3 regions of the Pseudomonas sp. GW821-FHT10C09 genome follow, and region 2 is predicted to be linked to each of the others. Evidence: predicted binding sites of a transcription regulator. Region 2 holds the regulator's gene; each other region holds the start of a gene.
What was found. The regulator FliA, encoded in region 2, starts transcription of late flagellar genes. The targets are predictions, from matches to a motif close to CTAAAGTTTNNNNNNNNNNNGCCGNTAA.

Region 1 (9,670 bases), on a different contig from region 2:
TACATGAACACCAACGCCAGCCCCAGGCACACCATCGCCACGATCCGGCTGTGGGACAGGTCGATGGCCGGATTGCCCAGCCAGCCGAAATTGTCGATCAGCATGCCCATGCCCAGTTGCCCGACGATCACCGCCACGGTCGCCACCGCCGTGCCGACCTTGGGCACCGCGCCGACCATGACCATCATGTACACCACGCCGAACAGAGCGCCACTGAGCTGCCATTTCGGCACGTCCAGCAAGCTCACGGCCTGCGCCGGCTCGAAAAACAGGATCAGCAGCCCGGTGACCACCGCGCCCACCACGAAGGTCAGCAAACTGCTGCGCAACACGCCAACCGTTTCGCCCAGACGGCCATTGATCGCCGCTTGCACACTCAACACCGCACCGGCCGCGACAATCACGGCCAACAAAATAATCAGATTCATCATCAACCCCGAGCGATCAGAACAAGTGCCACGACAATCAACAGCAACGCCAGCCAGCGTTCACCGTTGACCTTTTTGCGACTGGCGCCGAACCAGCCAAAGTGGTCGATCAGCACGCTTTTGCCGACCTGCCCGCAGAGGATCGCGATCATGGTCATCGCAATGCCGATGTGCGGCGTGGCCAGGGTCAGCACCACCACATAGATCGGCCCTAGAAAGCCACCGATCAACTGCCAGCGCGGCAAGGTGTTCAACGCCGGGCCCTGTTGCGGGCCGCTGAACAACAGCAGCAAAAACAGAATCGCCGAACCGACCCCGAAGATGCTCAACGTCGCCCACAAATGCCCGACCTGAACCCCGAGCGGCCCGAGCAAACCGGCCTCCACGGAAAGGCCCATGCCGGCGAGAATCACCAGCGGCAACAGCAATAGCCGCAGCCCTGGTTTGGTCGCGGGTGTGACCGCGGTGTCGATTGAAGACGCTTGCATAAGGGAAACCTGCCTGTAGAAACAATGGCCGGCATTATCCGGTGGCAGAGCTTTGCGATAAATGGGAGCATCCTGACAACACTTTTGCGCAACACGCACAGCGGGACGAACCATGCACGGTCTCAACGAACTCGGATTCAAGGCACTTCGGCTGTTTGTCGCCGTGCTCGACCACGGCAGTTTTTCCGAAGTGGCGCGGCGCGAGGGCCTGGCGCCCTCTTCGATTTCCCGACAGATCCAACTGATGGAACAGGCCCTGAGCCAGCAATTGCTCTACCGTCACACCCGCGCCGTCACGCCCACCGAAGCCGGGCGCATGCTCGGTCATCATGCGCGACTGGTGCTGGTGCAACTGGAGGAAGCCGAGCAAGCCTTGCAGGAACAGCAAAGCGAACCGAGCGGACTGGTGCGGATCAACGCCCCGGTGGTGTTCGGCCAACGGCACCTGACCCCGTGGCTGGGACAATTGTGCGAGCGCTATCCCAAGTTGCAACTGGATATCCAGCAAACCGACCATTACATCGACCCGCTGCAAGAAGGCGCCGACCTGCTGTTTCGCATCGGCCCGCTGCACGACTCCAGCATGCAGGCACGGATCCTCGCGCCGCACCGCTTTCAAGTCGCCGCCAGCCCGGCCTACCTCGAACGCCACGGCACGCCGCAACGCCCTGAAGACCTCGCGGCGCATCAATGCCTGGCCTACAAAGGTGCGACCGGCTTGCAACGCTGGTTTTTCCGCAAGGATCAGCAAGACTGGACGCCCTACTCGGTCAAAGGGCCGATCACCGGCAACCACGCCGACACCTTGGTTCAAGCGGCTGAGCAAGGGTTGGGGCTGGTGATGTTTCCGTCGTGGCTGATTGGTGAAGCGGTGCGCGAAGGCACGCTGGTGCCGGTGCTGGGGGACTTTCAGGTATCCAACAGCCTTGAGCCGCAGCAGATTGCGGTGTTATGGCCGGGCAGCCGACGGTTGTCGGTGAAGGTGCGCACGGTGATTGATTTCTTTGTCGAGTGCTTTGGGCCGATTCCGTACTGGGACAGACCGTAATCACCTGTGGCGAGGGAGCTTGCTCCCGCTTGAGTGCGCAGCGCTCACAAGATTTTGGGGCTGCTGCGCAACCCAGCGGGAGCAAGCTCCCTCGCCACAAAGGCTCGCTCCCACAGGTTTTGTGTGGTGTCAGATACGGAACTGGCCGACCAGTTTGCCGAGGCGCTGGCCGAGGTCTGCCAGGCTGCGCGACGTCTGCGCACCGAGTTGGGTTTCATCCGCCACATTGTCCACGGCAACCGCGATCTGATGCACGCTGCGGTTGATCTCTTCAGCCACTGCCGTTTGCTCTTCCGCAGCGCTGGCGATCTGTGCGTTCATCGAATTGATAGTGCCGATCAACTGCGCCATGGTGTCCAGTGAGGCGCCCGCCTCGTTGGCCTGCGCTGAAGTGCCGTCACCCGCTTCACTGGAACGGCGCATGGCTTCCACCGCCGATTGGGTGCCAGCCTGCAAGCGGTCGATCATGCTCTGGATTTCCTGGGTGCTGATCTGCGTGCGACTGGCCAGCGCCCGCACTTCATCGGCCACCACCGCAAAACCACGGCCTGCTTCACCGGCGCGTGCCGCTTCGATGGCGGCGTTGAGCGCCAACAGGTTGGTCTGATCGGCAATCGAACGGATCACCCCGAGCACGCTGACAATCGACGACACGTCTTTTTGCAAGCTGTCCAGGGATACGCCGCTGCTGCGGATGTCGTCCACCAGCGCATGAATCTTGACGATGCTGCCCGCGACCACGCGTTTGGCGGCCTGACCTTCTTCGTCGGTCTGCTGCGCAGCGACTGCCGCGTTTTGCGCACTTTTGGCCACTTCCTGCGCCGCTGCCGACATTTCGTTGATCGCCGTGGCGACCTGATCGGTCTCATGACGCTGACGTTCCATGGCCTGGTCTGAGCGCTGGGCCTGATCGGACACCTGGTTCACCAGCCCAGTCAGTTGTGTGGTCATTTCGGTGATCTGACGCACGAGGCTGTGGATCTTGTCGACAAAGCGGTTGAACGAGCCCGCCAGTTCACCGAGTTCGTCCTGGCTGGTGATGGTCAGGCGACGGGTCAGGTCGCCCTCGCCTGCAGCGATGTCATCGAGGTTGGCTTTCATCATGTTCAACGGGCGCAGGATGGTGTTGGCCAGCAGCATGCCGACCGCCGCGATCACCAACAGCACCACCACGGCAATCCCGACGATGCTCAGCAGCACGCCTTCCATGCGCTCCTGAACCTTGGCTTCCACCAGCGCGACTTGCGCTTCGATGCCGTCGAGGTTGACCGACGTACCCACCGCCATGTCCCACTTCGACAGGTATTCGGTGTAGCCCAGTTTAGGCACCAGCACTTGGGTGTTGCCGGGCAGTGGCGAGCTGTATTGCAGGTAGTGCGTCCCGTCCTTGGCGACTTTCACCAGGTCGCGGTTGACGTAGACGCCGTTCGGGTCGCGGTTGTCCTTGAAGCTCTGGCCCACGCCTTCGGGGCTGTTGGCCTTGAACAGGCGAACCGTGTTGGAGTCGTAGCCGAAGAAGTAGCCTTCCTTGCCGTAGGTGATGCTCGACAGCAACTTGATCACCTGCGCCCGCGCGGCATCATCGCCGGGGGCGGCGGCGTCGTAGAGCGGTTTGATCGTGGTCATGGCCACGGCCACGTAGCTTTGCAGAGTGGCCTTGGCGTCGTTGAGCAGGCGCTGGCGCGTTTCCTCGACTTCCTTGTGCGCCTGTTCCTGAAGCACGAACAGCGTGGTCAGGCTGATAACCAGGGCAAAGAGCAACACCGGGAGAACGGCAAGGGACAGGACTTTAGCCTTCAGGCTCATGCGCATGACGGTTCACTCTTTTGGTTTTGTTGGCGTGGTTAAAGGCTTTAACGGCACGCCGGGCCAAAAGTTGAGCGCGGCCCCCTGTGGGAGCGAGCCTGCTCGCGAAAGCGGTGTGCCAGTCGATGTTGATGTTGACTGATACACCGCTTTCGCGAGCAGGCTCGCTCCCACATTTAGTCCACTGTGATGAGGGAGAACGGGGTTAGAGAATCATCGCGGCCACCCAACCAAACGCCAGCAGCGGCAGGTTGTAGTGCAGGAACGTCGGGACCACGGTGTCCCAGATGTGGTGATGCTGGCCGTCGATGTTCAAACCCGAGGTCGGGCCCAGCGTCGAGTCAGAGGCTGGCGAGCCGGCGTCACCCAGGGCGCCGGCCGTGCCGACGATGCAGACGATGGCCAGCGGGCTGAACCCCAGTTGCACGCACAGCGGCACGAAAATCGCCGCCAGGATCGGCACGGTGGAAAACGACGAACCGATGCCCATGGTCACCAGCAAGCCGACCAGCAACATTAACAGCGCGCCGATGCCCTTGCTGTGGTTGATCCACGAGGCCGAGGATTCCACCAGCGTCTGCACTTGGCCGGTGGCTTTCATCACTTCGGCAAAGCCGGAGGCGGCGATCATGATGAAGCCGATCATCGCCATCATCTTCATGCCTTCGGTGAACAGGTCATCGGTTTCACGCCACTTCACAATGCCCGACACCGAGAAAATCAGGAACCCGGCCAGGGCGCCGATGATCATCGAGTCCAGCAGCAACTGAATAATGAAGGCCGCCACAATGGCCACGCCCGCGACCATCAGGCTCAGCGGGTTGTACTGCACCGCGACCTGTTCGACTTGCTCGATTTTTTCCAGGTCATAGACGCGCTTCTTGCGGTAGCTGAAAAACGCCACTGCTAGGCCGAACACCATGCCCAGTGCCGGGATGCCCATGGCGTGGGTGACGTTGATGCCGCTGATGTCCACACCGCTGCGGGCGACGTTGGCCAGCAGAATCTCGTTGAGGAAGATGTTGCCGAAGCCCACCGGCAGGAACATGTACGGGGTGATCAAACCGAAGGTCATCACGCAGGCAATCAAGCGGCGATCCAGTTGCAGCTTGGTCAGCACGTATAAAAGCGGCGGCACCAGTAGCGGGATAAAGGCGATATGTATCGGCAGAATGTTCTGCGAAGCGATGGCCACCACCCACAGCAAACCGATCAGCAGCCACTTGACTTGACCGCCACCGCTGGCGTGTTGCCGATCGACCATCGCCAGGGCCTTGTCCGCCAGGGCATGGGCCATGCCGGACTTGGCAATCGCCACGGCGAACGCGCCGAGCAGGGCATAGGACAACGCCACCGTCGCCCCGCCGCCGAGGCCGCTGTTGAAGGCTTTGAGCGTGGCGTCGATGCCCAGGCCACCGGTCAGGCCACCCACCAGCGCGCCGACAATCAGCGCGATCACTACGTGCACGCGGGACAGGCTGAGAATCAGCATGATGCCGACCGCGGCGATTACAGCATTAATCATCGTTACCTCAAGGCAAGCGAAATGAGCTCAGCCGGCAGTCTGCGAAGAGCCGCCAGCGGATCAAGGAATGAGTTTTATTAGAGGGCGCGCACTGTGCCGCAGAGTGGGCCCGGTGTCAAAGCGCGAGGGTCTGGCTGAGGTGTTACGGACTGTGATGTCCATGTGGCGAAGGAGCTTGCTCCCTCGCCACAAACCTGGTGGTTTCTTAATTGTAACCATGGATAAAGAAAGCAGATTTGCGGCCGCTACAGTGCAAAGTCTCAGATATTTATCGAATAAAGGACGTCTCCATGTCACTAAGACAACTTTCCATCCAATGGAAAATCACCCTGCTGGCCGGGCTTTGCCTGGCCGGCATCGTGACCCTGCTGGTGGGGCTTTCGCTGTACCGCATGGAGCACAGCTCCGCGATGGTGAAAGCCTCAAGCATGGAGATGCTCACCGAAGCCGCCCAGGCGCGGATCGAATCCCAGGGTGAAAACCAGGCGCTGCTGATTCGCCAGCAGTTCATGGATGCCTATCAATATGGCCATGGTTTCTCGCGTCAGGTGCTGTTCCTGCGTGATCAGGCGGAAAAGCGCTTCCTGGACGCCTTCGACCTGCGCGAAGACCTGACCCGCCAGGTCAAGTCGGCCCTGCAAGCCAACCCCGAGCTGCTCGGCCTGTCGCTGGTGTTCGAAGCCAATGCGCTGGACGGCAAGGACGAACTGTTCAGCGGCCAGGCGGAACTCGGCAGCAACGACAAGGGCCGTTTCGCCCTGTACTGGTCACAGCCGACTCCGGGCAAAGTGAAATCCATGGCGCTGCCGGAAAGTGACATGGCTGACACCAGCACCGGCCCCAGCGGCGAACCGGCCAATGCCTGGTTCACCTGCCCGCGCACGTCGCTCAAGCCGTGCGTGATCGAACCGTACTTCTACGTGATCGACGGCCAGAACGTGCTGATGACCAGCATCGTGTTCCCGCTGATGGTCAACGGCAAAGTGATCGCCTCGCTGTCGGTGGACATCAACCTCAACAGCCTGCAGGCCATGAGTCAGGGCGCGAGCAAAAAGCTCTATGACGGCCAGACCAACGTCAGCATCCTCAGCCCGGTCGGTTTGCTCGCCGGCTACAGTGCCGACGCCAGCAAACTCAGCCAGCGCCTGGACAGCGTGGACAAGGCCAACGGCGCCGAGCTGATCCGCATGCTCGCCGGCAGCAGCAAAACCGAAAGCCTGCACAACGATCACCAGTTGAAAGTGCTGGCGCCGTTCCAGCCGATTCCCGGCGGAAAATCCTGGGGCGTGCTGCTCGACGTGCCGGAAAAAGTCCTGGTCGGCCCGGCCGAGATCCTGAAAAAACAACTCGACGACAGCAACACCACCGGCACTCTGGTCGAGCTCAGCCTCGGCGTGCTGGCCGCGTTGATCGGCCTGTTGCTGGTGTGGCTGATGGCCCGCAGCGTGACCAAACCGATCCTCGGCGTGGCCCACATGCTGGAAGACATCGCCAGCGGCGAAGGCGACCTGACCCGGCGCCTGGCCTATGACAAAAAGGACGAACTGGGCCAATTGGCCGGCTGGTTCAACCGTTTCCTCGACAAGCTGCAACCGATCATCGCCGAGGTCAAACGCTCGGTGCAGGACGCGCGCAGCACGGCGGACCAGTCGTCCGCCATCGCCACCCAGACCAGCGCCGGCATGGAGCAGCAATACCGTCAGGTCGATCAGGTCGCCACCGCGTCCCACGAAATGAGCGCCACCGCCCAGGACGTCGCCCGCAGTGCCGCGCAAGCCGCGCAGGCGGCCAAGGATGCTGATCAGGCGACTCGCCGCGGGTTGACCGTGATCGACCAGACCACCACCAGCATCGACCACCTCGCCGCTGACATGAGCGCGGCCATGGTGCAAGTCGAAGGGCTGGCGGCGAACAGCGAGAAAATCGGTTCGGTGCTGGAAGTGATTCGCGCGATTGCCGAACAAACCAACCTGTTGGCTCTCAACGCTGCCATCGAAGCCGCCCGTGCCGGTGAGGCCGGACGCGGTTTTGCCGTGGTCGCCGATGAAGTGCGCAATCTGGCGCGCCGCACTCAGGAATCGGTCGAGGAAACCCGCCTGGTGATCGAGCAATTGCAAAGCGGCACCCAAGACGTGGTCGGCTCGATGAACAACAGCCATCGTCAGGCTCAGGGCAGTGTCGAACAGGTCAGCCAGGCCGTGACCGCGTTGCGCCAGATCGGCGAGGCGGTGACGGTGATCAGCGACATGAACCTGCAGATTGCTTCGGCGGCGGAAGAACAGAGCGCGGTGGCGGAAGAGATCAATAACAACGTGGCAACGATTCGCGACGTGACGGAATCGCTGTCGGGGCAGGCGAATGAATCGGCGCGGGTGAGCCAGTCGCTGAACAGCCTGGCAAATCAACAGCAGAGTCTGATGGATCAGTTCCGGGTCTGACCCGGCTATCGCGTCAGCTGAAGATCAAAATGTGGGAGCGAGCCTGCTCGCGAAAGCGGTGTGTCCGGTAACAGAGATGTCGACTGACACACCGCCTTCGCGAGCAGGCTCGCTCCCACAGGGGATTTTTGGTGGGGTTTGGATTGGGGTCAGCGTTTGGGGAGTTCGATCACGACCTTCAACCCGCCCCACTCGCTCTCCTCCAACCGCAGTACCCCGCCCCACGTGTCGACGATGTCGCGCACAATCCCCAGCCCCAACCCGTGCCCATCCGTCTGTTCATCCAGCCGCGTACCGCGACTGAACACTTGCGCCCGCTGGTCCGCGGGAATCCCCGGCCCATCGTCTTCGACGCTCAACTCAAACCCGTCCACCGTCTCGACCACACTCAAGCGAACCTCGGCATCCGCCCATTTACAGGCGTTGTCGAGCAAGTTGCCGAGCAGTTCAAGCAAGTCCTCACGGTCCCACGGCAGCTGCAAACCGGCCGGTGCGCGGTAGCTGAGCGCCAGGTGCTCGCCATGAATCATGTTCAACGTCGCCAACAGCCCCGGCAGTTCTTCATCACAATCAAACAACGCCCCCGGCAGCGCGTCGCCGGACAATCGGGCGCGGTTGAGTTCGCGATTGAGGCGTTGCTGGACCTGTTCCAGCTGCTGTTTGAGGATCTTGCGCAACTCGGGATGAGCGTCGAGTTTTTCGCTGGACGCCAGGCTCAACAGCACCGCCAGCGGGGTTTTCAAGGCGTGACCGAGGTTGCCCAAGGCATTGCGCGAACGCTTGAGGCTGTCTTCGGTGTGCGCGAGCAGATGGTTGATCTGTGCCACCAGCGGCTCAAGTTCCACCGGCACCTGATCATCCAGTTGCGAGCGCTGGCCTTGTTGCAGCTGGGCGATCTGTTCGCGGGCCTTTTCCAGCGGGCGCAAGGCGCGGCGCACAGTGATGCGTTGCAACAGCAAAATCAGCAACAACCCCGCCAACCCCAGCCCCAGCCCCACTTGCTGCATGCGTTTGAAGCTCTCGCGCACCGGCGTGTAGTCCTGCGCGACGCTGATGGAAATCGACTGGCCAAGGCGTCGATAGTCGGAACGCAACACCAGTAACTGCTGCCCTTCCGGCCCCAATTGCAGGTTGCTGTGCAGGCCCGGATGCTCCAGCCGTGGCAATTCCTGATCCCACAGCGAACGGGAACGCCAGTGGTTATCGTCGAAGTCGATGCGGAAGTAATGCCCGGAGAACGGGCGTTGATAGGCCGGCGACAGGTGCCGCTCATCCAGTTGCAAGCCTTGCGGCCCACGGACCAGCGCCACCAGCAGGTTTTCACTGTCGTTGCGCAGCCCGGCTTCGAGGTAGCGCTGCAAGCCCATTTCGAACAACCACAAACTGGTTTGCGCTAACACCAGGCCGACGACGACCATGACGCTGATCAGTCCCAGGCTCAACCGGCGCTGGATCGACCTCACTGAGCAGCCCCGCCGAACAGGTAACCCTGACCGCGACGGGTTTCGATCACGCTGCGACCAAGTTTGCGGCGCAGGTGGTTGACGTGAACTTCCAGCACGTTGGAATCGCGCTCGGTTTCACCGTCGTAGAGGTGTTCGGCGAGGTGGCTTTTGGAGAGGATCTGTTCGGGGTGCAGCATGAAATAGCGCAGCAGGCGAAACTCGGCGGCGGTCAGCTGAATGTCGGCGCCATCGCGGGTCACGCACTGACGGCCTTCATCGAGGTGCAGCCCGGCCGCCTTGAGCGTCGGCTGATTGGCCTGGCCGTGGGAGCGACGCAGCAGCGCCTGAACCCGCAGGTGCAATTCTTCTGGATGAAAGGGCTTGGTCAGATAATCGTCGGCACCGGCCTTGAGGCCTTCGATGCGCTCGGCCCACGAATCGCGTGCGGTGAGGATCAGCACCGGCGTCGACAAACCGCCATCGCGCCATTGC
Region 2 (9,670 bases):
GGATCAACACCAGCGGTGCCGGGAAGTTGGCCGGCAATTGGGTCAGCACCCGTTGCAGCGCAACCGGACCGCCCGTGGACGTGCCGATGGCCACCAGTTTGTAGGCCTTGCGTTTCGGTGCAGGCGACGATGGGCCGGACGACACAGGCGCATGGGTGCGTGCCGGAATCGGTGCCGGCGCAGGACGCGACGGTGCGTGGCTGCCGTAACTGCTGGCGCTTGCAGGCGCAGGCGTCGGGGCAGGTGCGGCGACCGGGGCCGGTGCACTGTAGGTATTGGCGCGACGGTTACTGCGCGAAATGCTCAGGATCTTTTCGCACAGCAGTTGCTTGACCTTCTCCGGGTTACGGGAGATGTCTTCGAAATTCTTCGGCAGGAAATCCACGGCGCCGGCATCCAGCGCATCGAGGGTCACCCGGGCGCCTTCGTGTGTCAGCGAGGAGAACATCAACACCGGCGTCGGGCAGCGCTGCATGATGTGTCGAACGGCGGTGATGCCGTCCATCATGGGCATTTCGTAGTCCATCGTGATCACGTCCGGCTTGAGGGCCAGGGCCTGATCGATCGCCTCTTTTCCGTTGGTCGCCGTTCCGACGACCTGGATATTCGAATCCGCTGAAAGAATTTCCGAGACGCGGCGGCGGAAAAACCCCGAATCGTCCACCACCAGGACTTTGACTGCCATAAACACTCCGTTAGACGGAGCGAGGCTCAGTCGCCCCGCTCCACCAGAATCAAATACGCCGCGTGGCGTAACGCTTGAGCATGCTCGGAACATCGAGAATCAGCGCAATACGGCCGTCACCGGTGATGGTGGCGCCCGACATGCCCGGGGTTCCCTGGAGCATTTTGCCCAATGGCTTGATGACCACTTCTTCCTGGCCCACCAACTGATCGACGACAAAGCCGATCCGCTGCGTGCCCACCGAAAGGATCACCACATGGCCTTCGCGCTGCTCTTCGTGAGCGGCGGAGCTGACCAGCCAGCGCTTGAGGTAAAACAGTGGCAGCGCCTTGTCGCGCACGATCACCACTTCCTGACCGTCCACCACGTTGGTGGTCGACAGGTCGAGGTGGAAGATCTCGTTGACGTTCACCAGCGGGAACGCAAACGCCTGGTTGCCGAGCATGACCATCAGCGTCGGCATGATCGCCAGGGTCAGCGGGACCTTGATGACGATCTTCGAGCCCTGGCCTTTGGTCGAGTAGATGTTGATCGAACCGTTGAGCTGGGAAATCTTGGTTTTCACCACGTCCATGCCCACGCCACGACCCGACACGTCGGAGATCTCGGTCTTGGTCGAGAACCCTGGTGCGAAAATCAGGTTGTAGCACTCGGTGTCGCTCAAGCGATCCGCCGCGTCCTTGTCCATCACACCGCGTTTTACCGCGATGGAACGCAGGACGTGCGGGTCCATGCCTTTGCCGTCATCGGAGATCGACAGCAGGATGTGGTCGCCTTCCTGTTCCGCTGCAAGGATCACCTTGCCGCCACGGGACTTGCCCGAGGCTTCGCGCTCTTCCGGCGACTCGATGCCGTGGTCGACCGCGTTGCGCACCAAGTGGACCAGCGGGTCGGCCAGGGCCTCGACGAGGTTCTTGTCGAGGTCGGTTTCTTCGCCGACCAGTTCCAGGTTGATCTCTTTCTTGAGCTGGCGAGCCAGGTCGCGAACCAGACGCGGGAAGCGTCCGAAGACTTTCTTGATCGGTTGCATCCGGGTCTTCATGACCGCGGTTTGCAGGTCAGCCGTGACCACGTCGAGGTTCGACACAGCCTTGGACATGGCCTCGTCGGCACTGTTGGCACCCAGGCGAACCAAACGGTTACGCACCAGTACCAGTTCGCCGACCATGTTCATGATTTCGTCGAGACGCGCGGTATCGACCCGCACGGTGGTCTCGGCTTCGCTGGCCGGTTTTTCCGGCGGCGGCGCAGCCGGAGCACGGGCCGGGGCCGGTGCAGCGGCGGCAACCGGTTTCGGCGCCTCGACTTTCGGTGCCTCGGCTTTTGGATCTGGCACCTTGGCCACGGGTGCCGCTGCCTTGGCAACGGGCGCCGCAGCAGTGACAACAGAGCCTGTCGCCACGTCGGTGAACTTGCCTTTACCGTGCAATTCGTCGAGCAGCGATTCGAACTCGTGATCGGAGATCAGATCCCCGCCCGCCGCCGCTGCAGTTGGCGCAGGTGTAGCCGGAACCGAAGCAATGGCCGACTCCAGCGCGTCCACCGCAAAGTTGCCCTTGCCGTGCAGCTGGTCGAGCAATGCTTCAAATTCGTCGTCGGTAATGTCGGAGCTGTCGCCCGCCGCTTTCGGTGCAGCCGGTGCCGCTGGCGCAGGGGCCACGGCGTCGACGGCGAACTGGCCTTTGCCGTGCAGTTGATCGAGTAACGACTCGAACTCGGCATCGGTGATTTCGTCGCTGGCAGCGGCATCGCTGGCAGGCGTTGGTGCAGCCACTGGCGCTTCGGCCTGAGCCTTGACGGCATTCAGCGAGTCCAGCAGTTGTTCGAATTCGTTATCGGTGATGTCGCCCGATTCGCTTTCGGCGGCAGGTGCTTCAACCACTTCAGCAACCGGTGCAGCTTCATCTGCGGTTTGCGGCTCGGCCAGACGGGCCAGGGCCTCCAGCAATTCAGGTGTCGCAGCGGTGACCGGGCTACGCTCGCGGACTTCGCCGAACATGCTGTTCACCGCGTCCAGCGCTTCGAGGACCACGTCCATCAGTTCCGAATCGACGCGACGCTCACCCTTGCGCAGGATGTCGAACACGTTCTCGGCGATGTGGCAGCACTCCACCAGCTCGTTGAGCTGGAGGAAGCCGGCGCCCCCTTTTACAGTGTGGAAACCGCGAAAAATTGCATTGAGCAAGTCCGCATCATCCGGTCGGCTTTCCAGCTCGACCAGTTGTTCGGACAGTTGCTCTAGAATCTCGCCGGCCTCAACCAGGAAATCCTGAAGGATCTCTTCATCGGCGCCGAAGCTCATTAAGGGGGTGCTCCTACAGGTCTAAAAACCTAAAAAACCTAGAATGCTGAAACGCTAAAATCCCAGGCTGGATAGCAAATCGTCCACATCGTCCTGACCGGACACAACGTCTTCTCTTTTATCGGCATGAATCTGCGGACCTTCACCCTGAGAGAGATGTTTTTGTGGATCTTTTTCGGCGAGCATCGATTCACGGTCATGTTCGATACCCGCAAAGCGGTCTACCTGGCTGGCCATGAGGACGAGCTTGAGCAAATTGCTTTCAACTTCGGTGACCAACTGGGTCACGCGCTTGATCACCTGACCGGTGAGGTCCTGGTAATCCTGTGCCAGCAGGATGTCGTTGAGGTTGCTCGACACCGTGCGGTTGTCCTCGGTGCTGCGTGTCAGGAAACCGTCGACGCGGCGGGCCAGCTCACGGAACTCTTCAGCCCCGACTTCGCGGCGCATGAACCGGCTCCAGTCCGTGCTCAACGCCTGGGCTTCTTCGCTCAGGCTGTTGACCAGCGGCGTGGCGCTTTCCACCAGGTCCATGGTGCGGTTGGCCGCGGCCTCGGTCAGCTTGACCACATACCCCAGGCGCTCGGTGGCGTCCGTGATTTGCGACACTTCCTCGGCTTGCGGCATGTTCGGGTCAATCTGGAAATTGACGATCGCGCTGTGCAGCTCGCGAGTGAGCTTGCCCACTTCCTGATACAGGCCACGGTCACGGGTCTGATTGAGCTCATGGATCAGTTGCACAGCCTCGCCGAACCTGCCTTTTTCAAGGCTGGCGACCAGTTCGACGGCATGTTTTTTCAGGGTCGATTCAAAATCGCCCTGTGAAGATTCTTTATGCTCCATAGCTCCCCCGTGGCGCAGTGGATCAACCGATGCGTTCGAAAATCTTCTCGATTTTTTCTTTCAACGCCTGGGCCGTGAAGGGTTTGACCACATAGCCGTTTACGCCGGCCTGGGCCGCTTCGATGATCTGCTCGCGCTTGGCTTCAGCGGTCACCATCAGCACTGGCAGGTGCTTGAGCTTTTCATCGGCGCGCACGTGGCGCAGCAGATCGATACCGGTCATGCCAGGCATGTTCCAGTCCGTTACCAGAAAGTCGATGCTCCCGCTGTTGAGAACCGGAATGGCAGTAGTGCCATCGTCAGCCTCGACCGTGTTGGTGAACCCAAGGTCACGCAACAGGTTTTTTATGATCCGCCGCATCGTTGAGAAGTCATCAACGATGAGGATTTTCATGTTCTTGTCCAATTCGACCTCCAAGCAGTCTTAAACGCGCCCAGCACCTGGACGCGCCATTTCAATCAATTCGGCAATTCACTCGATGACTGTCTGGAGCACAACAGATCGCGACCGGTGCCGTTCAAATCCGCACCAGCCCCGTTCGCAGTGTCCCCACACTGCCTTCAGCGCGCTCGCCACTCCCCCAAACGCCCCCGCAAACGGGCCGCGCACTGGCTGTGTAACTGGCTGACCCGCGATTCGCTGACCCCCAGGACCTCACCGATTTCCTTGAGATTCAACTCTTCGTCGTAGTACAGCGCCAACACCAGTCGCTCGCGCTCCGGCAAATTGGCAATCGCGTCCGCCAGCGCCGCCTGGAAGCGTTCATCTTCCAGATCGCGTGACGGCTCGAGATGAGCACTCGCGCCATCCTCATGCAGCCCTTCGTGTTCGCCGTCCTGCAACAGATCGTCGAAACTGAATAAGCGGCTGCCCAGGGTGTCGTTCAAAATCCCGTAATAATCGTCGAGACTCAATTGGAGTTCGGCCGCAACCTCGTGATCTTTAGCGTCACGGCCGGTTTTAGCTTCAATAGAGCGAATTGCGTCACTGACCATACGGGTATTTCGGTGGACCGAGCGTGGCGCCCAGTCCCCCTTGCGTACTTCATCGAGCATGGCGCCGCGGATTCGTATGCCCGCGTACGTCTCGAAACTTGCGCCTTTGCTGGCGTCGTATTTGGTCGACACTTCAAGCAGGCCGATCATCCCGGCCTGGATCAGGTCTTCAACCTGGACACTGGCCGGCAGACGGGCCAGCAAGTGGTAAGCAATGCGTTTGACCAGTGGCGCGTAACGCTCGATCAGCTCGTACTGCGCGTCACGTGCCGACTTCTTGTAGAGGTTGTAGCCACTGGCTGTCATAGGACGGGTCCTGCGGTCTGTTGCACGAGGCGCTCGACGAAAAACTCAAGGTGCCCGCGCGGGTTGGCAGGCAGCGGCCAGGTATCAACTTTCTGCGCGATGGCCTTGAACGCCAGGGCGCACTTGGAACGCGGGAAGGCTTCATACACGGCACGTTGTTTCTGCACAGCCTTGCGCACGCTTTCGTCGTAAGGCACCGCGCCGACGTATTGCAAGGCCACGTCGAGAAAGCGGTCGGTGACCTTGGTCAACTTGGCGAACAGGTTGCGACCTTCTTGCGGGCTCTGGGCCATGTTGGCCAGGACGCGGAAGCGGTTCATGCCGTAATCGCGGTTAAGCAGTTTGATCAGCGCGTAGGCGTCGGTGATCGAGGTCGGCTCGTCGCAGACCACCAGCAAGACTTCCTGCGCTGCGCGAACAAAACTGACTACCGAGTCACCTATGCCCGCAGCGGTGTCGATCACCAATACGTCGAGGTTGTCGCCGATGTCGCTGAAGGCCTGGATCAGGCCGGCGTGTTGAGCCGGGCTCAAATGAACCATGCTCTGGGTGCCAGACGCGGCCGGAACGATTCGAATACCGCCCGGGCCCTGCAACAGAACGTCGCGCAGCTCGCAGCGGCCTTCGATCACGTCGGCCAGGGTACGTTTGGGTGTCAGTCCCAGCAGGACGTCAACGTTCGCCAGGCCCAGGTCAGCGTCCAACAGCATGACGCGACGGCCGAGCTCAGCCAGGGCCAGCGACAAATTCACTGACACGTTAGTCTTGCCGACGCCACCTTTGCCGCCGGTCACCGCGATCACCTGTACGGGATGCATGCTGCCCATGTTATTTCTTTACCTTGTCTTGCATAGACGGAGGCCACATTACTGGCTGCGCGTTCGCAAATGGAACAATGCATGGCAGACCATCGATGTAGGTACAAAAACTGTTCATTACTACCTTAGCCAACCTGCTTGGTCGGGCTGTGGTAAATATCAGCGAACATGTCAGCCATGGCTTCTTCGCTGGGTTCTTCCTGCATTTGTACGCTTACGGCGCGACTGACCAACTGATGACGGCGCGGCAGATGCAAATCATCCGGGATCCGCGGGCCATCGGTCAGGTACGCCACCGGCAATTCATGACTGATCGCCAGGCTCAGCACCTCGCCCAGACTTGCCGTTTCATCCAGTTTAGTCAGGATGCAGCCAGCGAGCCCGCAGCGTTTGTAACTATGATAAGCGGCTGTTAGAACCTGTTTTTGGCTGGTGGTTGCGAGCACCAGGTAATTTTTTGATTTGATGCCACGCCCGGCCAGGCTTTCGAGCTGCATGCGCAGGGCTGGATCGCTGGCCTGAAGGCCTGCGGTATCAATCAGCACCACGCGTTTGCGCAGCAGTGGCTCCAGCGCCTGAACCAGCGATTGGCCCGGATCGACGTGGGTCACCGACACATTGAGAATGCGCCCCAGCGTCTTGAGCTGCTCCTGGGCGCCAATGCGAAAGCTGTCCATGCTCACCAGCGCGATGTTCTGCGCGCCGTACTTGAGCACGTAACGGGCTGCGAGCTTGGCCAGGGTGGTGGTCTTGCCCATGCCGGCAGGACCAACCATGGCAATCACGCCGCCTTCTTCCAGCGGCTCGACTTCCGGGGTAGCAATCATCCGCGCCAGGTGCGCCAGCAACATGCGCCAGGCCTGACGGGGTTCATCGATATCACCGATCATCGCCAACAGATCGCGCGACAACGGGCCGGACAGGCCGATGCGTTGCAGGCGACGCCACAGGTTGGCCTGGGCCGGACGGCTACCTTGCAGCTGATTCCAGGCCAGCGAACCGAGCTGTACTTCCATCAGTTCGCGCAGGCTGTTGAGCTCGAAACGCATCGAGTCGAACGCACGTGGATCCACGCCGCCAGCAGCCGGTGCCGGAGCAGGCGCGGAGCGACGCGGTTCGGCGTAGGTCGGTTCGATCAGTGGCTCGGCAGCGGTCAGTGGCAGGCCGGCGAACAACTGGCGATTGGTGGTCTTGTCGCCTTCGGTCTCGCCATCGCCACGCAGGCTCAATTCAGCCTGGGCAGTGACGATGCGCGATTGGGTCTTGCGCAGCTCATCCTCGAGTTCCATGTTCGGAACACGCGGGGCCAGCGCCGACAATTTGTAATCCAGCGCAGCCGTCAGCTCGACACCACCGGCAATCCGGCGATTGCCGATAATGGCGGCATCGGCGCCCAGCTCATCACGAACCAGTTTCATGGCCTGACGCATATCGGCGGCGAAAAAACGCTTAACTTGCATAAACCACTACCTCAGCCGTTGGGCCCTACTGTCGCAACGATGGTCACTTGCTTGTTGTCAGGGATTTCCTGATAAGCCAACACATGCAAACCCGGGACTGCCAGTCGGCCAAATCGCGACAACATGGCGCGAACCGGGCCGGCCACCAGCAGAATCACCGGTTGACCTTGCATTTCCTGACGCTGCGCCGCATCGATCAACGAGCGCTGCAGCTTCTCTGCCATGCTTGGCTCCAGCAGAACGCCCTCTTCCGAGCCTTGTCCTGCCTTCTGAAGACTATTGAGCAATATCTGTTCCAACCTTGGCTCCAGGGTGATCACTGGTAGCTCGGAGTCAGTGCCTACAATGCTTTGGACGATTGCGCGGGATACGCCGACCCGCACAGCGGCCACCAAAGCGGCAGTATCTTGACTCTTGGCGGCGTTGTTGGCGATCGCCTCGGCAATGCTGCGAATGTCCCGAACCGGCACCTGTTCGGCCAGCAGCGCTTGCAACACTTTGAGCAGCTGCGACAGCGAAACCACGCCCGGCACCAATTCCTCAGCCAGTTTAGGCGAGCTTTTGGCCAGCAATTGCATGAGTTGCTGGACTTCTTCGTGACCGATCAGTTCGCTGGAGTGTTTGTACAGAATCTGGTTCAAGTGCGTGGCTACCACGGTGCTGGCATCGACCACCGTGTAACCGAGTGATTGTGCCTGGGCGCGCTGGCTGATTTCGATCCAGACCGCCTCCAGGCCAAAAGCCGGATCTTTGGCGGTTATGCCATTAAGCGTGCCGTAGACCTGCCCCGGGTTGATCGCCAGTTCGCGATCCGGGTAAATCTCGGCCTCGGCCAGGATCACCCCCATCAACGTGAGGCGATAGGCACTCGGCGCCAGGTCGAGGTTGTCACGGATATGCACCGTCGGCATCAGGAAGCCCAGGTCCTGGGACAGCTTCTTGCGCACGCCCTTGATCCGCGCAAGCAGTTGACCACCCTGATTGCGATCCACCAGCGGAATCAGGCGATAGCCGACTTCCAGGCCAATCATGTCGATAGGCGTGACGTCATCCCAGCCAAGTTCCTTGGTCTCCATGGCGCGAGCCGGCGAAGGCAGCAGCTCTTGCTGACGCTTGACCTCTTGCAGGGCCTGGACCTTGACCACGTTCTGCTTCTTCCAGAACAGGTACGCACCACCGGCAGCGAGAGCGGCCATGCTCAGGAAGGAAAAGTGCGGCATGCCGGGCACCAGGCCCATCACTGCCATCAGTCCCGCCGCGACGGCCAACGCTTTCGGCGAGGCGAACATCTGGCGATTGATCTGCTTGCCCATGTCTTCCGAACCGGAAGCACGGGTCACCATGATCGCGGCGGCTGTCGATAACAGCAGTGATGGCAATTGCGCCACCAAACCGTCACCGATGGTCAACAGGGCGTACACCCGACCGGCATCGCCAAAGGTCATGCCGTGCTGGAAGATACCGACCGCCATGCCGCCGATCAGGTTGATGAACAGAATCAACAGGCCGGCGATGGCATCACCACGCACGAATTTGCTGGCACCGTCCATGGAGCCGTAGAACTCGGCCTCTTGGGCGACTTCCATCCGGCGCAGCTTGGCCTGGTTCTGATCGATCAGGCCGGCGTTCAAATCGGCGTCGATGGCCATTTGTTTGCCGGGCATCGCATCGAGGGTGAAGCGCGCGCTCACCTCGGAAATCCGTCCGGCACCCTTGGTCACCACGACGAAGTTGATGATCATCAAAATCGCGAAGACCACGATACCGACCACGTAGTTACCGCCGATCACCACCTCACCGAAGGCCTGGATCACCTTACCGGCGGCGGCGTGGCCGTCCTGCCCGTGGAGCATCACCACCCGCGTGGAAGCCACGTTCAGCGCCAGCCGCAGCAACGTCGCCACCAGCAGAATGGTCGGGAACACCGCGAAATCCAGCGGCCGCAAGGCGTAGACGCAGACCAGCAGCACGACGATCGACAGCGCAATGTTGAACGTGAAGAACACGTCCAGCAGGAACGGCGGCACCGGCAGCATCATCATGGCCAGCATGACCAGCAGCAACAACGGCACGCCCAGATTGCCCCGACTTAAGTCGGCAACGTTTGTGCGAGCACTGTTGAATAACTGAGAGCGATCCACGGTTTTCCCCGTTCCTTTAAAGCAAACTTTTGACGCCTGAAGCTGGCGCAAAGCGGCTATTGCAAGAAGCCTTCCAACTTTTGCAGAGGATTGAAATAGAAGGGGTAACCGAGGAATTC
Region 3 (9,670 bases), on a different contig from region 2:
GCCAATAAGCTGAGCCGGTAGGCGCTGAAGGGCGCTGACCTGAAACCCCCGATCAATCCTCTGGATGGGTCGGGGGTTTTCTTTTGCCTGGTGGAAAGTGGCGCCCCCACTGGCCTCTTCGCGAGCAGGCTCGCTCCCACAGGAGACCGGGTTGGCCTGGAGGAATGCGGTCAAATGTGGGAGCGAGCCTGCTCGCGAAGAGGCCGGCCCAGACAACCGAAATACCAAGATCCGGAGACAAATCCCGGGCATAAAAAAACCCCTCTTTCGAGGGGTTCTTTATGCAGCGCTATCAGGCATCAAGTCATCTGAATGATGGTCTGCATGATGGTGCTCTGGGTGGAGATGGTCTTGGCGTTCGCCTGGTAGTTGCTCTGCGCCTTGATCAAATCAACCAGTTCGTTGGTCAGGTTGACGTTGGACTCTTCCAGCGAGTTGGACACAACCGAACCCAAGGTACCGGTTTTCGGAGCATCGATGCCAGGCACGCCCGAGGCGAAGGTTTCTTTCCAGGCAGTACCACCAATTGGCTGCAAGCCTTGTTCGTTGGCGAAGCTGGCAATGGCGACCTGGCCGATGGCCTTGGTTTGCTGGTTGGTGAAGTTGGCGGTCATGACACCGCTTTCGTCGATGGTCAGGCTGGAAATCTGGCCTGTCGCGTAACCGTCCTGGTACTGCGCAGTACGTGCGGTTGGCGAAGCGTACGACGTGGTTTTGGTCATGTCGAACGCGATACCGGCCGCGGCTGCGTCCGAGCCGTTCAGGGCCCAGGTTGGCGGGTTGGTGTTGGCGTTAACCAGCACGCCCGGCTTCCAGCCTGTCATGGTCAGGGTGGTACCGGTTTGCGTCCAGCCCGCACCGCCCACCAGGGTCTTGATGCTGCCATCAGGATTGAAGGTGAGGTCAGCAGTGATCGGCACCGGCGGCTCAGCCAGCGGGTTGGTTGGGCTACGGCCGTCCATGTAGGTGTAGACAGTCCAGGAGTTGGACGCCGCATTTTTAACGTAGTACTGGTCCATCGTGTGCTGGTTACCCTGCGTGTCGAACACAGGGGTGGAAATGGTCTTGCTGTAGCTGTTGGTGTCTTTGACGTTGAACGGCGTCACTGTCGGCAGTGGGTCCGAGGAGTTCAGGTTCATCGTCTGGTCGACACGAGTGGTCGCGTGCGGCGCCAGGCTCGAGGTGTCGATTTTCAGGTCAGTCAGCACGCCGTTGATGATCTTGCCGTTGGCGTCGACGCCAAAACCCTGCAAGCGGCGGCCGTTGTTGTCGACCACGTAGTTCTGGGCGTCAGTCTTGAACGCACCGGCACGGGTGTAACTCAGCGAGCCGTTGTCGCTCATGACGAAGAAACCGTTGCCCTGGATACCCATGTCCAACACGTTGCCGGTGTTGTTCACGTCGCCCTGGCCGAACTGCTGGGAAACGTTGGCCAGACGCACGCCGTTGCCGACGGTCTTGCTGCCGGTACCCAGGCGCGTGGCCGAGTACACGTCTTCGAATTCTGCACGGGACGATTTGAAACCGGTGGTCGCGACGTTGGCGATGTTGTTGCCGGTGACGTCCAGTTGTTTGTTGGCTGCATAGAGACCGCTAAGGCCGATATTGAAAGACATATTCCACTCCTTTGTGCCGTGTTAGTCGGCTCTATATACCAATGGTCTGTACTTTGGACAGGGCAACACTGCCCAGGCCTGCCAGGTTCAGCATCAACTCACCGCCGGTCTGGCTGATGGTCACGCTGTTGACGGTTGCCGGCAGGTAAGTCACCAGCGAGGTCGCCTGGCTGTCGTAAGTCGCGGTAGCTGCAAACTTGTAGGTGCCGGCCTTGGCCACTTCACCCGCATCGTTCTTGCCGTCCCAGATGAAACCGGCGTTGCCGGCTTGCTGGCTGCCAAGATCGATGGTGCGAACGACTTTGCCATCGGTGTCCGTGATCTTGATCGTGACCGGGTTCGTCGAGGCCGGTACGACTGCTGTACCGTTGAAACTCTTGGAGGTATCGACCACCGCGGTGTCGGTCTGGGCGACGACCGAACGACCCACCAGCGAAGAAGCCTGCAACGCTTGCGACGAGTTGTAGTTGCCGGCAATGCCGCTGACCGTATCGTTGAGCGTGGTGATGCCTTCCAGGCTACTGAACTGCGCCAACTGAGCGACGAACGCGCCGTTGTCCTGCGGTTCCAGCGGGTTCTGGTTTTTCAGCTGAGTCACCAGCAATTGCAGGAAGGCATCTTTGCCCAATGCTTTATTGCCGGTGGCACTGTTAGTGGCTCCGGCCAGGCCGTCGCTGCTGGTGTTATTGGTCTTGACCGAAGAGTTGGCCAGGACATCCTTGAGGCTCAAGCCGCTGGTGGTATCGGTAACACTCATCTGAGTCGCCCCTTATCACTGACCGAGGGTCAGGACCTTCTGCATCATGGTTTTGGCGGTGTTCATCATTTCGGCGTTGGTCTGGAACGAACGGCTCGCGGAAATCATGTCGGCCATTTCTTCGACGACGTTGACGTTCGGGTAGTAGACGTAGCCCTTGGCGTCGGCAGCGGGATGGTTCGGCTCATAACGCGCTTCGAGGTTGCTCTGGTCTTCGACCACGCCGAGCACTTGCACGCCTTGACCGGCAGCGTCCTGGCTCTGGAACAGCGAATCGCTGCCGCCGTTCTGGCCGCCCTGGAACATGGTGGCGAACACCGGGTGACGGGCGCGATAGGTCTGGTCGATGCTCGACGAGACGGTTTCGGCGTTGGCGATGTTCGAGGCCACGGTGTTCAAACGCGTGGTTTGTGCGCTCATGCCGCTACCGGCAATGTTGAAAACACTGGATAGAGACATGAATTACTCTCCGCGCAGGGCTGATACCAGCCCTTTGAATTTGCTGTTGAGCAGGGTGAAGCTGGCCTGGAAGCCGACGGCGTTTTCCGCGTAGTTCGACTGTTCCAGTTGGGCGTCCACGGTGTTCTGGTCGATCGACGGTTGCATCGGCGTGCGATACAGCAGCGACTCGTCGCCATTGCCCAGGCCTTCAGCTTCGATATGACGGCTGTTGGTCATGTTCAAGGCAAAAGTACCGCCCTTAGTTTTCTCGTTCTGTGCGGCGAGCACTTTGGAGAAGTCCAGATCCCGAGCCTTGTAGTTCGGGGTGTCGGCGTTGGCGATGTTGTTGGCCAGGACTTCGGCACGCTGAGCGCGGAAGCCCAGGGCTTGTTCGTGGATACCGAGCGCTTTATCGAAGCTGATGCTCATGTCGGGAAACCTTCGGGTGACCTGATTTTTCGTAACAGAGACATAGCAAGCCGCGTGCCAAATCGAAAAAGCCCGAAAACCGGGGCTTTGCGGGCAGTGGCAAGGGCGGCAATGCCAGAAAAGCGGCAACCGGTTTCCGCTGGATGCCGCTTTTCTGCCGCTTTCTCAAGAGCAACGCAGATCCCTTGTGGGAGCGAGCCTGCTCGCGAAGGCGTCCTGTCAGTCGACATCTATCTGCATTGCCTGACCCAGCGCTTTCGCGAGCAGGCTCGCTCCCACAGGGTTTAGTGGTGTTGGCGGGAAATCATCGGCAAAAAAAACGGGAGCCCCTGAGGACTCCCGTTTTTTTGTATGCCGCCAACCAATCACTTCGCCTGGTAAATGATCCCCGGGCTGCACTGGACCATCTGGTAATGGTCTGGCAAACCGTTCAGCGCTTCGGACGCGCCGAGGAACAGATAGCCGCCCGGCTTGAGCGTGCTGTGAATGCGCAACAGGATGTCCTTCTTCACCTCGGCGGAGAAGTAGATCAGCACGTTGCGGCAGAACACGATGTCGAATTTGCCGAGGGCCGCGTAGCTGTCCAGCAGGTTGAACGAGCGAAACTCCACGCGGCTCTTGATCGGCGCCTTGATCGCCCAGCGCCCCGGCCCTTTCGGGTCGAAGTAACGCTGGAGACGCTCGGGCGACAGGCCACGGCCGATCGCCAGGCTATCGTACTCGCCGGTCTTGCAGTTGGTCAGCATGGTGCCGGACAGGTCGGTGGCGACAATCTGCGCCCCCATCTTCAGCTGGCCCATGTTGACGCGCTCGAACTCGTCGATGGACATCGACAGCGAGTACGGTTCCTGACCCGACGAACACGCCGCGGACCAGATCCGCAAACGCTGGCCGGGTGCGGCCTTGATCGCTTCAGGCAATACCTTGTTCTTCAACACTTCAAACGGATAGGTGTCACGAAACCACAGGGTTTCGTTGGTGGTCATCGCGTCCACCACCATCTCGCGCAAACCACTGCGCGGCTGGGTCTGGATGCGCTGGACCAGCTCACCCAGGGATTTGATGCCTTGCTGTTCCATCAGTTTGTTGAGACGGCTCGAGACCAGGTACTGCTTGTTTTCACCGAGCAAAATGCCACAGGCTTTTTCCAGGAAGACCCGGAACTGTTCGAAATCCAAATTACCCGTAGACAAAGATGCCGCCTCTTAAATCGTGTTAACCACCAGGGGCAGAAGGCCCCTAGCTGATATCTGCTGCTTTGATCCGGTCGACTACCCGGGATGCCAGGTCATCAGGACGGAATTTGGCAAGGAAGTCATCAGCACCGACTTTCTTGACCATCGCCTGATTGAATACCCCCGACAACGAAGTATGCAGGATGATATGAAGCTTTTGCATGCGCGGGTCGTTGCGGATCTCGGCCGTGAGGGTGTACCCGTCCATTTCCGGCATCTCGATGTCGGAAATCATCATCAGGAACTCTTCTTCCGGCTTTTTCCCTTCATCGACCAGCTTTTTCAAATAGTCCAGCGCTTGCTTGCCGTCGTTCAACGCCACCACTTCGACACCGACCGTTTGCAGGCAACGGGTTACCTGTTTGCGTGCCACGGACGAGTCATCGACGGTCAAGACCTTCAAGGACAAGGCCTTGTGCTGGGTTTCGACATCGACCACACCAACCGAAATTGCTTCCGGCGTCGGCGCCACTTCCGCGAGGACTTTCTCGACGTCGATGATTTCGACTAACTGATTGTCGACCCGAGTCACAGCCGTCAGGTAGTGATCGCGCCCCGTGCCCTTGGGTGGCGGATGAATCTCTTCCCAGTTCATGTTGACGATGCGCTCCACCGAGCGCACCAGGAAACCCTGGGTCTTGGTGTTGTACTCGGTGATGATCACGAACGGATTGCTTTGATCTTTCAGCGCGCCGGAGCCGGTCGCCATGGCCAGATCAAGAATCGGAATGGTCGCCCCCCGGATATTTGCCACACCGCACACGACAGGACTGGATTTTGGCATCAGCGTGAGCTTTGGGCATTGCAGCACTTCCCGAACCTTGAACACGTTGATCCCATAGAGCTGCTGGCCGTCGAGACGGAACAACAGCAGCTCCAGGCGATTCTGCCCTACCAGTTGCGTGCGCTGGTTTACCGCATCCATTACACCAGCCATGCACAGACTCCTACACCAACGCTTAAGTGTGTTGCGACGCACGTTCATTGCTAAACGGCACGGCGCTTGCTTTTTAACTCTTATGAACACAGAACCGACATTTTTCCGACGCCTGACATCAAACGCTCGCCAAGTGCTTTGCGCGATGTCGGCCGTCTGCCTGTTCAACGCTGGCAGCCCTGCCCTTGCTGACGCAGTTACCTTGCCTGACATGCTTATCGGCGTCACTCAGGGCTTTCTTGAGTTCACCGTAGAAGACTATTTGGCGACCAGTCAAACCGAAGGTCGTTATGAGATCGAGGTCAAGCAGCTCGATCCGCGCCTGCGAATGCCCATGTGCGACAAGGAATTGACAGCCACTTTGGAGAGCCCGGCGATCCCGATTGGTCGGGTCACGGTCAAGGTTCGTTGCGACAGCACCTCACCCTGGACGGTGTTCGTGCCCGCTCAAGTCCGCCTGTTTCGCGACGTCGTCACCACCACCCGACCGCTCAAGCGCGCCGGCTTTATCGAGCCGGGCGACGTCATGCTGCGCGAACGAGACATCAGCCTGATCGGCCAGGGCTACTTCACCTCGACGGATCAGGCGATCGGGCAGAAACTTACCCGACCAACGGTCGCCGATCAGGTGCTGACGCTGGTCCATCTCGAACAGGCCGAAGTCATTTCCAAAGGCGACCAGGTCGTGATTACCGCCCGCAGTGGCACGCTCAGCGTGCGCATGCCGGGCGAAGCCCTGTCCAATGGCGGGTTGCGTGAACAGATCCGGGTAAAAAACCTCAACTCCCAACGGGTCATCAAGGCGCAGGTCATGGCGCCGGGCCAGGTGGAAGTGGCCATGTAGAAATTCTGCCCTTGCGAAAACATGGCGCTGGCCGTGGCTGTTCCCTAAACTGTGCCTCACGCAGGAAATGCGCTGGCGCATGCAGGCTCATTGATAAATGGGCCTAAAGTTTTTGCAGGGAGAGCCGAAAACATGGCAAGCGTCCAAATTCCCAGAGGTTTTTTATCATGGTCATCGATTTCAGCCGTTTGAACAGTTCCTCGTCACTGACCGGCAGTACGCGTACCAGCGCCAACAAGGACACTGCCGAAGCCGGCAAATCCGCGCCGCTGAATACCCCGGCCGAACAGGCCAGTACCGCCAAAAGCGGGGAATCGGTACACCTCAGCAATGAGGCTCAACAGTTGCAGAAGGTCACTGACAAGCTGCGCGATCAGCCTGCCGTCGACAATGCCCGCGTGGCCGAGTTGAAAGCAGCGATTGCCGATGGCAGCTATAAAGTCGACAGCAACCGTGTAGCCAGCAAACTGCTCAACTTCGAAGCCCAGCGCTAGGCCCCCGGCCTGCGCCAGGCTTTTGGACGCTTAAACCCCAAGGCCAGCCATGCACGACACTAATTTACTGCAACTGATCATCGACGACTTTGCTCCAGCGCAACACTTGCTGGAGTTACTGCAAACCGAGTCTCTCGCCTTGCATGGTCGCGACATGCCACTGCTCGAAGACATTCTGGCGCGCAAACAGGCAATGATCATTCTGCTCGAACAGCATGGCCGCAAGCGCAGCGAAGTCCTCGCCAGCCTCAATCTGCCCACCAATCGCAAGGGGCTGGAGCAACTCGCCAGCCAATCCAGCGTCGGTGACCAGTTACTTGCGCAAAGCGATGCCCTGACCGACCTTCTGGCGCAGTGCCAGGCCATCAATGTCAATAATGGTCAGTCGATCCTGGTCCAGCAGGCCGCCACGGCCAATCAGCTGAAGATCCTCACCGGCGGCGAACCACCCGCGCTTTACGATGCCCGCGGATCAACCGCCAAGCTAGCGAAGCCGCGCCCGCTCAGTCAGGCATGAACCTGTTGATGAGTTCGCACTTTCAAGACGCGCCACATGCTGGCAGTATGCTGGCCATGCGCTGTCACATTTTGTCCGGAGAACGATGAACCGTGTCCAATGCCTTAACCGCGGAAGATGCTCCGCAGCCACCCAAGGTGCTCTCCACGCCCATGGAGATCGCGGGTAACCTGCGGCAGCTGCAAGAAAGCCATGACCCGCTGATCATTACGTTCCACGAACGTAACCAGCGCTTCCAGAGCTATCTGGTTGAGGTTGACCGGGACAACAACACGATTGCCCTGGACGAAATGGTGCCCCGCGATGGCGAACGCTATCTGCTGGCGGGCGAGTCGTTTCGGGTCGAAGGCTTCCACGACGGCGTGCGCATCGCCTGGGAAAGCAACGGCCCGCTGAGCATCGACGAATTCAGCGACACCCGCTGCTATCGCGGCAAACTGCCTGACGAAGTGGTCTACCACCAGCGCCGCAACGCCTTCCGGGCTGCCTTGAAACTGGCGCAATTGGTCAACGTCGAACTGGGCGGTGAAAAGCTCAAGTTCCCGGTCAGCGGCAAGCTGCTGGATATTTCCGCCACCGGCTGCAAGCTGCGCTTTGACGGCGACATCACCGGCCGACTGCAACTGGGCCAGGTCTACGACCGCTTCGTCGCCGACCTGCCCTTTGGCAGCATGACCACCCCGGTTGAGCTGCGTTATCTGCACTTCGAAGAAAGGATCTCCACCACCTTCGCTGGCATCCGCTTTCACAACATGAGCGGGCTGGTGCAGCGTCAGGTCGAGCGCTTCGTGTATCAGCTGCAGCGTGAAGCACGGCGCTTCGACAAAGACGATCTCTGATACAACGCTTCAACAAAAAACGGGCAGTCCCTTGCGGTGACTGCCCGTTTTTTATGCCTCAACTATCAGGGTCTGGCTTCCGTGAAGCTTTGTTCGCGACCGGCGTCCGGGTCTTCCGGTGGCGTCGGCTCGTCTTGCGGCTCCACGTCCGGGTCAGGCTCCGCTTCCGGATGGGGCGGACTGTGCATCTGTTCCTGAACGATCTGCTCGTCGACACGCGGGTCAAGGCACACCACCAGCGGCGAACTCGACATGCTGTCCGGCATGGCCACGTGATGCAGCGGCGCATCGTCGACCTGATGCAGGTTGGTAACTGCTTTCGGACGGATCCGCCACACCAGCACCATCGCGAAGAAACTGAAAAACGCATAGAGCATGTGGCTGCCGAACAGCTTCATCAGCACCCCGGCGACCAGCGGCCCGATACTGGCGCCGACACCGTAGGTCACCAGCAGCATCGCCGTCAGCGAAACCCGGCGATCACCTTCGACGTGGTCATTGGAGAACGCCACTGCCAACGGATACAGGCAGAACTGCACCAGCGAACAGAGGAACCCGGAGATGAACAACACCTCCAGCGGCACCTTCTGCAGAATCGCCAGCGGCAGCGCGGCCAGCGCCAGGCTGAAGGCAAAACAGCGGATCAACAGCGCCCGGTCATAACGATCAGACAGCCAACCCAGCGGCCACTGCACCAGCAGGCCGGCAAAAATACAGCTACCCATGAACAGACCGACCTGCTCGGTGGACAGTCCCTGCTGGGACGCATACAACGGCGCCAGACCGTAGAACGAGCCGACGATCAGCCCTGCTCCCAATACCGTGCTCAACGATTGCGGTACGCGCTTGATGAAGAAGCGCGGCTCCATCGGCGCGGGGTGCAACGGCGCCGGGTGAATCCGTCGAGTCAGGGCCACCGGCACCAGGCACAAGGCGAAGCACAGCGCGACCAGCATCAGCAGCTCCAGGCCCAGGCCTGGGTGCATGACCAGAATCAGCTGACCCAGCACCAACCCCAGATAGGAAGCGATCATGTAGCCACTGAAGACCATGCCGCGTTGCTTGGCATCGGCCTGCTCGTTGAGCCAGCTCTCGATGACCATGTACTGGCACATCATGCCCAGGCCGACGATCACCCGCAGGAACAGCCAGGCCGGCAGCCAGTCGATCAATCCATGACCGAGCACCGCCGCACCGACGATCCCGGCACACGCGGCATAGGCACGAATATGCCCGACCCGGGCGATCAGTCGGTGACCGATCTTGCCGCCCAGCACCAGGCCGAAATAGTTGGCCGCCATCAACGCACCGACCCACAAGCTGTCGACGTGATCGGCTGCCAGGCGCAAGGCCAGGTAAGTGCTTAACAGGCCCGAGCCGATCAACATCATCAGCGAGGCGAAATACAGCGCTCGAAAGGATTTCCAGATTTGGCGCATCGGCGTTCCGAGCGGCTCCTTGCAGTGAAGATCAGGCTACCGAAACGATAGCCCGAAGACGACGAAGCGTCAGGCCTGAGCAGCTAAAACACGCCGTTCCCAGGGGGTAATTTCATCAAAGA

Region 1: a site for FliA is predicted at 5,517-5,544, ahead of AC07N8_RS14195 (methyl-accepting chemotaxis protein). Genes of this name have one in related genera too.
Region 3: a site for FliA is predicted at 6,363-6,390, ahead of flgM (flagellar biosynthesis anti-sigma factor FlgM). Genes of this name have one in related genera too.

What each region holds. Positions count from the first base shown of each region.
Region 1 covers NZ_JBWKNG010000012.1:49,717-59,386, forward strand. Annotated here, with positions in the region: gene AC07N8_RS14170 (DMT family transporter) at 1-431, opposite strand, end outside; gene AC07N8_RS14175 (DMT family transporter) at 431-916, opposite strand; gene AC07N8_RS14180 (LysR family transcriptional regulator) at 1,029-1,964, shown strand; gene ctpM (methyl-accepting chemotaxis protein CtpM) at 2,094-3,776, opposite strand; gene AC07N8_RS14190 (Na+/H+ antiporter family protein) at 3,976-5,292, opposite strand; gene AC07N8_RS14195 (methyl-accepting chemotaxis protein) at 5,586-7,733, shown strand; gene AC07N8_RS14200 (sensor histidine kinase) at 7,883-9,196, opposite strand; gene AC07N8_RS14205 (response regulator transcription factor) at 9,193-9,670, opposite strand, start outside.
Region 2 covers NZ_JBWKNG010000007.1:114,909-124,578, forward strand. Annotated here, with positions in the region: gene AC07N8_RS08995 (protein-glutamate methylesterase/protein-glutamine glutaminase) at 1-685, opposite strand, end outside; gene AC07N8_RS09000 (chemotaxis protein CheA) at 735-2,987, opposite strand; gene AC07N8_RS09005 (protein phosphatase CheZ) at 3,042-3,830, opposite strand; gene AC07N8_RS09010 (chemotaxis response regulator CheY) at 3,853-4,224, opposite strand; gene fliA (RNA polymerase sigma factor FliA) at 4,392-5,132, opposite strand; gene fleN (flagellar synthesis regulator FleN) at 5,129-5,959, opposite strand; gene flhF (flagellar biosynthesis GTPase FlhF) at 6,076-7,410, opposite strand; gene flhA (flagellar biosynthesis protein FlhA) at 7,422-9,551, opposite strand.
Region 3 covers NZ_JBWKNG010000024.1:40,534-50,203, reverse strand. Annotated here, with positions in the region: gene AC07N8_RS23215 (ribonucleoside-diphosphate reductase subunit alpha) at 1-8, shown strand, start outside; gene flgE (flagellar hook protein FlgE) at 300-1,616, opposite strand; gene flgD (flagellar hook assembly protein FlgD) at 1,648-2,373, opposite strand; gene flgC (flagellar basal body rod protein FlgC) at 2,389-2,832, opposite strand; gene flgB (flagellar basal body rod protein FlgB) at 2,836-3,243, opposite strand; gene cheR (protein-glutamate O-methyltransferase CheR) at 3,609-4,436, opposite strand; gene AC07N8_RS23185 (chemotaxis protein CheV) at 4,483-5,415, opposite strand; gene flgA (flagellar basal body P-ring formation chaperone FlgA) at 5,498-6,259, shown strand; gene flgM (flagellar biosynthesis anti-sigma factor FlgM) at 6,427-6,753, shown strand; gene AC07N8_RS23170 (flagella synthesis protein FlgN) at 6,803-7,270, shown strand; gene AC07N8_RS23165 (flagellar brake protein) at 7,363-8,109, shown strand; gene AC07N8_RS23160 (MFS transporter) at 8,175-9,548, opposite strand; gene AC07N8_RS23155 (glutamine synthetase family protein) at 9,618-9,670, opposite strand, start outside.